2 regions of the Bacillus arachidis genome follow, and region 1 is predicted to be linked to the other one. Evidence: predicted binding sites of a transcription regulator. Region 1 holds the regulator's gene; the other holds the start of a gene.
What was found. The regulator Rex, encoded in region 1, represses fermentation and respiration genes when NADH is low (regulators of the CRP and FNR family bind a similar motif). The targets are predictions, from matches to a motif close to TTGTGAAATATTTCACAA.
Positions count from the first base shown of each region.

Region 1 (4,766 bases):
GGATTATAGTTACATATATTCTGATGCAATTATCAGGTATCATCGGATTACCGCTTCTTGCAAAAACCGGATTTTATAATAATAGCGGTTTAACACGAGATGAAAAAATACAAATCATGACTGGTCATTGGGCAATTATTAGCTTTTTCATTGCGCTATGTGTTGTCCTTTGGCTATTACGAACAGATATTCGCGAAAGCCGTTTCGACACAACACGTTCCAGTGTTCCTGCCACAATTGGTTGGATTTTTATTGGTTTCTTTTTAGCTTTCTTTTCTCAAACAATTGCAGGCACAATCGAAATGCGTTTATTAGGCATTAAACCTGGTTCTGAAAACACAGCTCGCTTAATGGAAATTGCAAGAACTACTCCTTGGTTCCTTATTGTTATATCGATAATGGGGCCCATTTTAGAGGAAATTGTCTTTAGAAAAATTTTATTTGGTACATTGTATAAGAGATTCAACTTCTTTATCGCTGCTATTATTAGCTCACTTGTATTCGCAGCAATTCACTTTGATTTTACACATCTATTGGTATACACTGCTATGGGGCTTGTATTCGCCTTTTTATATGTAAAAACAAAACGCATTATCGTTCCTATTATGGCACATGTTGCAATGAATACGATGGTTGCATTAGCTCAAGTTATGATAAGTAACGAACAAATACAGGAAATGATTAAAGAAGCAGAAAAAATGCAAGGATTTATCGGAGGATTTTAAATATGAGAAATTCACCATTGTTCATGGCAGCACTGTATTTCCTTCTTGGGTGCGTCTTTACACGTTTCGCAATTACGAACGTTACAGATACAATCTGGAACTTTGGGACACTGCTGTTTGCTGCTATGGCAACAATTGACTTTAATTTGGCGCTTCGACTTATCTTAGTCAAATTTACAAAGAAAAAGCCACAATAAAACGCAGAGGGAATCCCTCTGCGTTTTATTGTGGATAATTTTTCAAAAAATAAACTAGTGTTTGTAATTCTACAGCTAAATCAATATGATGAATTCTTATATTTTCTGAAACATTTAATCGTGCTGGTGTAAAATTTAAAATTCCGTGTATATTTGTTTCGGCCAATCGATCTGCTACAGCTTGTGCAACGGTAGCGGGTACTGTTAATATTGCCACTTGTATATCACTTGTTAGATGCTCTTCTAATTCATCTAAATGATATACAGGAATTCCTCCGATTTCTTTTCCAACTTTCTCTTCATTGACATCAAAAGCCATTTCAATCTTTGTATTATTATTTTTCGTGAAATTGTAATGTAAGAAAGCGGTCCCTAAATTACCTACTCCAATAAGTGCTACACGTGTTATATCATCTTGATCGAGCGTTTCACGGAAAAATGATAGTAAATAATTCACATTATATCCGTATCCCTTTTTTCCTAACGCTCCAAAATATGAAAAGTCTCTTCGAATCGTTGCTGAGTCTACTTTGACAGCTTCACTCAATTCCGCTGATGAAACACGTTGCTTACCAGAAAGAGATAAGTTTTGGATAAATCGATAGTATAGAGGCAATCGTTTGGCAGTGGCCTGTGGAATCTTTTGCTGATCCATGTAACCTCTCCTCTCTTCCTATCTTTGTTCATATGATTGAAACAAATACAGAAGTTTAGCACTTATGACTTTCCTTGTATAATAGAGAGAAGACTTCTCTCTTTATTTTAAACTATACACTATTTTTAGTATGATTGAGAAATATAAACATGGCAAAGTTAAGAAATTATTTGAGGTGAAAACATTGATTTTATTACAAGTGAATGGGCTTTCAAAATTATACGGTGCTGAAACAATTCTTGCAAACATTAAATTGGAGGTTCAAACAAGAGATCGTATTGCACTCGTTGGTCGAAATGGTGCTGGAAAATCTACATTGTTAAAAATAATCGCTGGAGAGTTATCTCATGATGGCGGTGAAATGATAAAACCAAAAGATGTTTCAATTGGTTATTTGGCTCAAAATACCGGTCTTGAAACTTCCTTAACAATTTGGGATGAAATGCTCACTGTCTTTACACATCTACAGCAAATGGAGACAAAACTTCGAAGGTTAGAACAGGAAATGGGTAAAGAAGAGAACTTTTCAAATGCTACTTCGTACGAAAGATTACTCGCTGATTATGATCAATTGCAGTTAGACTACAAAGATCAGGGCGGTTATCAATATGAAGCTGATATTCGCTCCATTTTGAGTGGACTCGGTTTTCCAGTTGAAACACATCAAACAACGATTTCTACGTTAAGTGGTGGCCAAAAAACAAGACTTGCTCTTGGGAAACTACTATTAACCAAACCAGATTTACTCATCTTGGACGAACCGACAAACCATTTAGATATCGATACATTAACATGGCTTGAACAATATTTACAAGGCTACCCTGGAGCTATTTTAATCGTTTCTCATGATCGCTACTTTTTAGACAAGCTTGTCACACAAGTATATGAAATTTCTAATAAGGAAAGCAGACGATATGTTGGTAACTACAGTAAATATTTAGACTTAAAAGCCGCACTATATGAACAGGAAATGAAGCGTTACGAAAAACAACAAGAGGAAATTGCTAAGCTAGAAGACTTTGTCCAAAAAAACATTGCTCGTGCATCTACAACAAAACGTGCACAAAGTCGTCAGAAACAATTAGATCGAATGGAATTACTAACCAGGCCATTAAGTGACTCTAAGTCTGCATCCTTCCACTTTGATATCGAAAAGCAAAGCGGAAACGACGTATTACAAGTAAAAGATGTTTCAATTGGATATGACGAAGAACCGATTATTGGGCATGTAAATATGCGTTTGACCCGAGGGGATAGTGTCGCACTAGTCGGTCCAAACGGTATCGGAAAATCTACATTATTAAAATCGATTGTGAATAAATTGAAGGCGTTAAGCGGTGAAATTTCTTTCGGTTCAAATGTATCTATTGGATATTATGATCAAGAACAGGCAAACTTAACATCATCTAAGCGTGTTTTAAACGAACTATGGGACGATTATCCGTTAGAACCAGAAAAAGAAATTCGCACTATACTCGGTAACTTTTTATTCACAGGGGACGATGTATTAAAACCTGTATCTTCCTTAAGTGGTGGCCAAAAAGCTCGATTAGCTCTAGCAAAATTGATGATGCAAAAATCTAATTTACTGATTCTCGATGAGCCAACAAATCATCTTGATTTAAATAGTAAAGAGATTTTAGAAAATGCCTTGATTGATTATCCAGGAACTCTTTTATTCGTTTCTCATGATCGTTATTTTATTAACCGTGTCACAACTACAGTTGTTGAGTTATCAACAGATGGTGCACAAGAATATTTAGGTGACTATGACTACTATATTGAAAAGAAAAATGAAATGATTGAGCGTGCGGAATTCGAACAACAAGAAGAGGATACACCAATCCAAAAGAATATTGCTCAAGAAAAATTAAATTATCTTGAAGAAAAAGAACGTAAGAAGTTGGAGCGCCAACGTATACGGAAAATTGAAGACATTGAACAAAACATCGCAAAGTTAGAAGAGGAAATTGCAACATTAGAAGAAGAACTTTGTCTACCCGAAGTATATGCTGACTACGAACGAGCTAGTGAAATTACAACAACAAAGCAGACAAAACAAGAACAATTAGAAAAATTTATGGCGGAATGGGAAGAATTACACGTATAAGCCCTATATATTCATATGATGAAAACAAGGTAGTTGAAAATTATTCAACTACCTTGTTTATTTTCAATACAAAGAGTTATCGTCGAAGGTCTGACCTTAATAATATTATCCACAACTTTATACACATATCCACCATTATTATATAAATATAAAAATAACTTTTCCACATTATACACAGACCACAAAAAAGTTATGCACATTTTATACTCACAACAAAGCCCACATTATCAACAGATAATATGGGCTTTATCCACAATTTGTGGTTAATTATGTGTATAACTATGCTTCAATATCTAATCCTGGATTTGCATTTAAAGCCAATGATGTACGTTTTCCTTGCTTATATGCAATTGTACCTGCTGCTGCAATCATCGCTGCATTATCTGTGCACAAGGATAGTGGTGGAATAATTAGCTCAATATCCTCTTTCTTAGCAAACTCTTCCTCTAGAGAAGCACGAAGTCCTTTATTTGCTGCAACCCCTCCAGCAAGAAGCACTTGTTTTACACCATATGCCTCTGCTGCCCGTACCGCTTTCGTTACTAGTACATCTATTACACTCGCTTGGAAGCTAGCTGCTAAATCCTCTGGCGCGATTTCTTCTCCACGCTGTTTTGCGTTATGCACAGTGTTGATAACTGCTGATTTCAATCCACTAAAGCTAAAATCATACGAATCCGGCTCTAGCCATGCACGTGGTAAATCAATCGTTGGCCGTCCTTCATGCGCAAGACGATCAATATGAGGACCACCTGGATACGGCATAGATAATGTACGTGCAACCTTATCATATGCTTCTCCTGCCGCATCATCTCTTGTTTCGCCAATTACTTCAAACGAACCATGTTCTTTCATATAAACAAGCTCTGTATGTCCCCCAGAAACAACAAGTGATAACAAAGGGAATTGTAGTTCTTTTACTAAGCGATTCGCATAAATATGCCCAGCAATATGGTGAACACCCACAAGAGGAATATTATGAGCAAAGGCAATTGCCTTTGCTGCATTTACGCCAATTAAAAGTGCTCCTACTAAACCCGGCCCTTCTGTCACAGCAATTGCATCAATATTATCAAATG
Region 1 covers NZ_CP127376.1:255,102-259,867, reverse strand. Annotated here, with positions in the region: gene QRY57_RS03145 (CPBP family intramembrane glutamic endopeptidase) at 1-725, shown strand, start outside; gene QRY57_RS03140 (YdiK family protein) at 728-922, shown strand; gene QRY57_RS03135 (redox-sensing transcriptional repressor Rex) at 948-1,577, opposite strand; gene QRY57_RS03130 (ABC-F family ATP-binding cassette domain-containing protein) at 1,762-3,687, shown strand; gene tsaD (tRNA (adenosine(37)-N6)-threonylcarbamoyltransferase complex transferase subunit TsaD) at 3,967-4,766, opposite strand, start outside.

Region 2 (4,766 bases), 2.4 Mb from region 1:
CCACCACCATATTGGATAAATAAAAATAAAAGAATCTGCCTCTTTGACCAATTTTCTGTATTTCTCTGTTTCTTCTTCATATACTAAATCACGCCTTCTCTTATCTTCATTAAAAGTTAGAACTGGGTTAAATGCTTCCTTATAAAGATCAAGTAATGTAGCAGAATGGTTCGTTCCTTGCAGTCCTTTTTGCACATGTTCTAAAATGGATGCATTGAAACTAGATGGATTCGGATGTGCATATAAGATGAGGATGTTCACCTTTCAACAACACCTTTCCTTAAATTCCCTTTTGACTTCCAAATGTTTGCGTGATATTCTATTACTTGTCAAGTAGCAAGCCTATATGACAAAACGACTGACACCTACTCGGCGAAGGTGTCTATTTTTTATTTTTAGCCGAATGAAATGCCTCTTTCAGGGCATATTCAACTTTTGACACTACACACTCAACACCATTCCCTTGTATCAGACTGCTTTTGCAGTCTTTTACTCTACATAGTCGAAAAATTCAGATAAATTATAACATAAAAAAAGAGAGCCTAGCTCCCTTTTCTTGCCTTATAATATACTCCTTTATTCGTATAGGAATATTCATCATCAGCTAAAGTAATTTTCCCATCCAGTTTCAACTCGTCTAATAGCCTTGATAAATAAAATTGATGTAGCATTTTTTTCGTGAATTTTCCTTCATGATGCGAGATGATATGCTCTTGAATATCTAATAGTGATATTGGTTTATCTTGCTCCATCATATATTCATATACTGCTTTACGCAGCTTTACGTATTTCTCAAGTGTCACAGTACAATTGCAACCCCTTTCTTCTCATGCTGTTATTTTTGGAATCGGTTTTTTTGCAATAAAAAAACCTCTCCGATAAGAAGAAGTTACGTATATATCTTCGTCTTATCTTCCAGAACAAATCATGTTCTGCTGGAATTAGCACCTGCATCGCGGTTGCTGGGTTTCATCGGGCCAGTCCCTCCACCTCTCTGGATAAGAAAATATTCACTTTATATCTTATAATAGCCACTTCTATTTTCATTGTCAAATCATATAAAGTAACCACATTGAAGTTATATTTTCTTTTCTAGCGCTCATACTAAAATTGTATGTACAAAAGGAGGGATTTATAATGGATAAAAATGCTCGTGGATATGTTCAAGATTCGTTTCATTCGTTGCAAGAAGCAAAAAATTGTTTGGAACATGCAATACAAACAGTTGAAAAGAGCGATAATAGGGAGCGAATCGAACAGTCTTTACAAGCTGTGGAACATGCATTACAAAAATGTGATCATACGGTTCATGTTTTAGAACAAGAATGAAAATTGCCCATCTCTTTACTAGATGGGCAATTTCTCAAATGGCATACTGTAACAGTATTGCCGTCGTAATTAAAAAGTATACAGAATTCACGATTTCTAAAACTCCAACTTTTAAGATAGATATCTTTTTACCATACAATACGATTGCGCGAATTAGGCTCGGTATAAATATAAGAGAAAGCCATGGATTTACCAATAAAGAGGCAATGATTAAGAAAATATGATAGCCCCATGAAACATAGCGATAAGTAGGATTATTCTTTTCACGAATCATTGTTTTCACATAAAATGTACTACCTATAAAGTATAGAAAAGAAATACCAGCAATTGCAAAAGCCGTTTCATCGACTGTTTTCATCGAAAAATAATAACTAAGTAAACCGCCTATGCAGAAAGCAAGTATTGCACAAATATCATTTACTAAGGCTCGTTCATTTTTTTGTCGAGCAAAGTATATATTTACGATAAAGAGCGGAATCATCGTAACACCAAACAGAAGTATTTTCCATTCATACAGTAAAGATACGCTCCCGAAAACACATGCGATTGTAAAGTAAATAAGTGCCGCATGTATAAATTCTTTCTTTCGAGGTTGCTTTATGTACATTAAAAATGGATACGTTGCTAAATAGATAAATAACCAAGCGATAAAAAGTGGAATATGATATAAAGTAGCTTTACCAAGTATTACACTAAGTATAAACGGAATCAGCAGCATCCCCCAGGCACCGTGCTGCTTTGGAACAACTAGCTTCATGAATATGGCATCTCCTCTTTGAAAATATGTCTCATTTTCTATTATATAAAAAGTCTCATCTAAAAATCGGACTACATTAAAACAATTTTTTGACACATTTCAAAATAATAATCAACATGTATAAAAAAATGCTTCCTACCAATGGTAAGAAGCATGAAAGAGGCAAACGAATATGTAAGTCGCGACCCTACTTTACATTCTTATGCTTTGTAACATATGCTTATGCCTTGTTTTCCTGAGAGAATAGCCCTTTATCTTTATCTAAAATTCCATATTTCTTTTTAAATCTCGTAATAATTCTAATCCACGATGAGCTAAACAAGACAAGAAAAATTACATTTGAGAGTGCATGCGCTAAATCAAAGTAAAAGCTTGCAGCATAATATGCTATAAAGGCTTTCCATGTTAATCCTTCTAAAAAACCGAGTATCCCCCACAAATTCATAATCCAGCCAAAAACAAAGCCAGCTATGAATCCATAGATGACTCTCCCCCATAACGTTCTCATTATAAATGTGTTTCGAAGTAGACCCGCTATAAAGCCTATCATTCCCCAAGAAAACATTTGCCAAGGTGTCCAAGGTCCTTGCCCTAAAAATATATTAGATACCAATGCTGCCGTTGCCCCAATCATAAAGCCTGTCTCACTTCCAAAAACAATTGCAGATACAATAATAACAAAAGAAGTTGGTTGTACACTCGGCATAATGGAAAATGGTACACGACTCACTGCTGCTATGGCTGCTAAAACAGCGACAATGACGATTTCACGTGAAACAAATGCTTTCCTCTCAAATCGTATATAAAAAGGTAACATAATAACAGCTAATAAGAATAAACTACACCACATAAAATATTCATCTGTTACAAAAGAAGTAAACAGAAGAGTACTTATGACAATAATGAAAATAAGCATTATGAGAGCAAAATATCGTTTGGACACGCTTTATACACATCCTCCCACGTTAATGCATAAGGTAACTGCTTGCGAATAAAACGATTAATAGATGTTGTATAAAAGAAATTATCACTAAAGAATTTCTTTGGCGTATCATCCATAATTACTTTCCCGTCAAATAGCATCATACAATGATCAACATATTTAGCTGCAAATTCAATGTCATGTGTTGCCATCACAATCGTTGTTCCTTTCTTTTGTAACTCTTGAAACAATCCGCCTAATCTTTCCTTTTTCTCTGGATCCAGCCCTTTTGTCGGTTCGTCTAGTAATAATAAGCTTGGTTTTGATAACAAGGCTGTACATAATGCGATTAACTGTTGTTCTCCCCCGCTACAATCATGCGGATGACGATCGCGAATGGACTGCAGCCAAAATCGTTTTAACATATCTTCTGCAATTTCTTTCCCTTTATCATCATATAATTCATTTGCTCTTTCAAAAACTTCATCCCACACCGTCTCAAATGTAAAATGATAATACGGATGTTGCGATACAAATCCGATTCTTTTAAACCGTTCCTTTGAATCAATTTTATGAATCTCCGTTCCGTTCCACTGTACTTTTCCTCTTCTAGCTTTGTTTAATCCTGCTAATATAGTTAAAAGTGTTGATTTTCCAGTACCATTTTTCCCAACAAGCGCAGTCCACTTCCCACGTTCAATCGATAGCATTAAATCCTGTAAAATAAAAGGGCTATTTTTTTCATATTGAAATGATATATGATTTGCTTGTAAAACCACTTCTTTTGTTTCTGCCTGTGATATAACCGGTATTTCATATTCCATAGGTAACTCAGAATGTATTTGTGTTTGTGCCTTCCTTACCGTAAATGGGATTTTCTCTACATTCCATTCTAAAAACAACCTTGGAATTTGAGGGATAAACGGGCGAAACTCTTCTAATGCCCACATTTTTGATATAACATGTTGCGGCGTCCCATCATACATTATTTCCCCAGCATCCATAAACACAACTCGAGTTGCTAGTGGAATGACTTCGTCTAAACGATGTTCACTCATGATAATGGTAATTCCGAGCTCTTCGTTAATTCGTTTTAATAACCCTAAAAAATCTTTTGCTGCAATTGGATCAAGCTGTGCTGTCGGTTCATCAAGTAATAATAATTTAGGCTGTAAAACAAGAACTGCCGCTAAATTAACCAGTTGTTTTTGTCCCCCCGATAATGTATGAACAGACTGGTGTAATAAATCTTGAAAACCTAAAAAACTAATTAATTCAGCAATTCTCTTTTGGATTATATTGGTCTCTAGGCCAACATTCTCAAGAGAAAATGCCAATTCTTGAATAACCGTATCCATAACAAGTTGATTTTCTGGATTTTGAAATACCATTCCTACTTCTTGCGCTGATAATAAATCTGGCATCTCAAGTAAAGAAGTTCCATTATAATACATATTACCTATGCGTTTTCCAACTGGAAGTAACTCTTTCTTGAAATGTTTCAAAAGTGTCGTCTTACCACAGCCTGAACGGCCAGCCAACACAATAAATTCCCCTTGAGAAACCCTCAAGGAAACGCCCGTTAATGCTTGTACCTTTTCATCTGCATACGTAAAAGCTAAGTCTTTTATTTCCGCATGCGCCACCATAACCATTCCCTCCCTTCCATTATGATTGGTAAACTAATAAATAGTAAAAATAAAACGAATAAGATTCCATCATATTGCTGAAATACAAGTGATTCCACTCTTGGATAGA
Region 2 covers NZ_CP127376.1:2,816,231-2,820,996, forward strand. Annotated here, with positions in the region: gene QRY57_RS16070 (NAD(P)H-dependent oxidoreductase) at 1-261, opposite strand, end outside; partial or broken gene QRY57_RS16075 (hypothetical protein) at 543-862, opposite strand; SAM riboswitch class I at 906-1,005, opposite strand; gene QRY57_RS16080 (hypothetical protein) at 1,138-1,329, shown strand; gene QRY57_RS16085 (YwiC-like family protein) at 1,364-2,086, opposite strand; gene QRY57_RS16090 (ECF transporter S component) at 2,307-3,029, opposite strand; gene QRY57_RS16095 (ABC transporter ATP-binding protein) at 3,002-4,663, opposite strand; gene QRY57_RS16100 (energy-coupling factor transporter transmembrane component T) at 4,636-4,766, opposite strand, start outside.
Region 2: the regulator Rex is predicted to act here: its motif matches at 2,174-2,191, upstream of QRY57_RS16085 (YwiC-like family protein).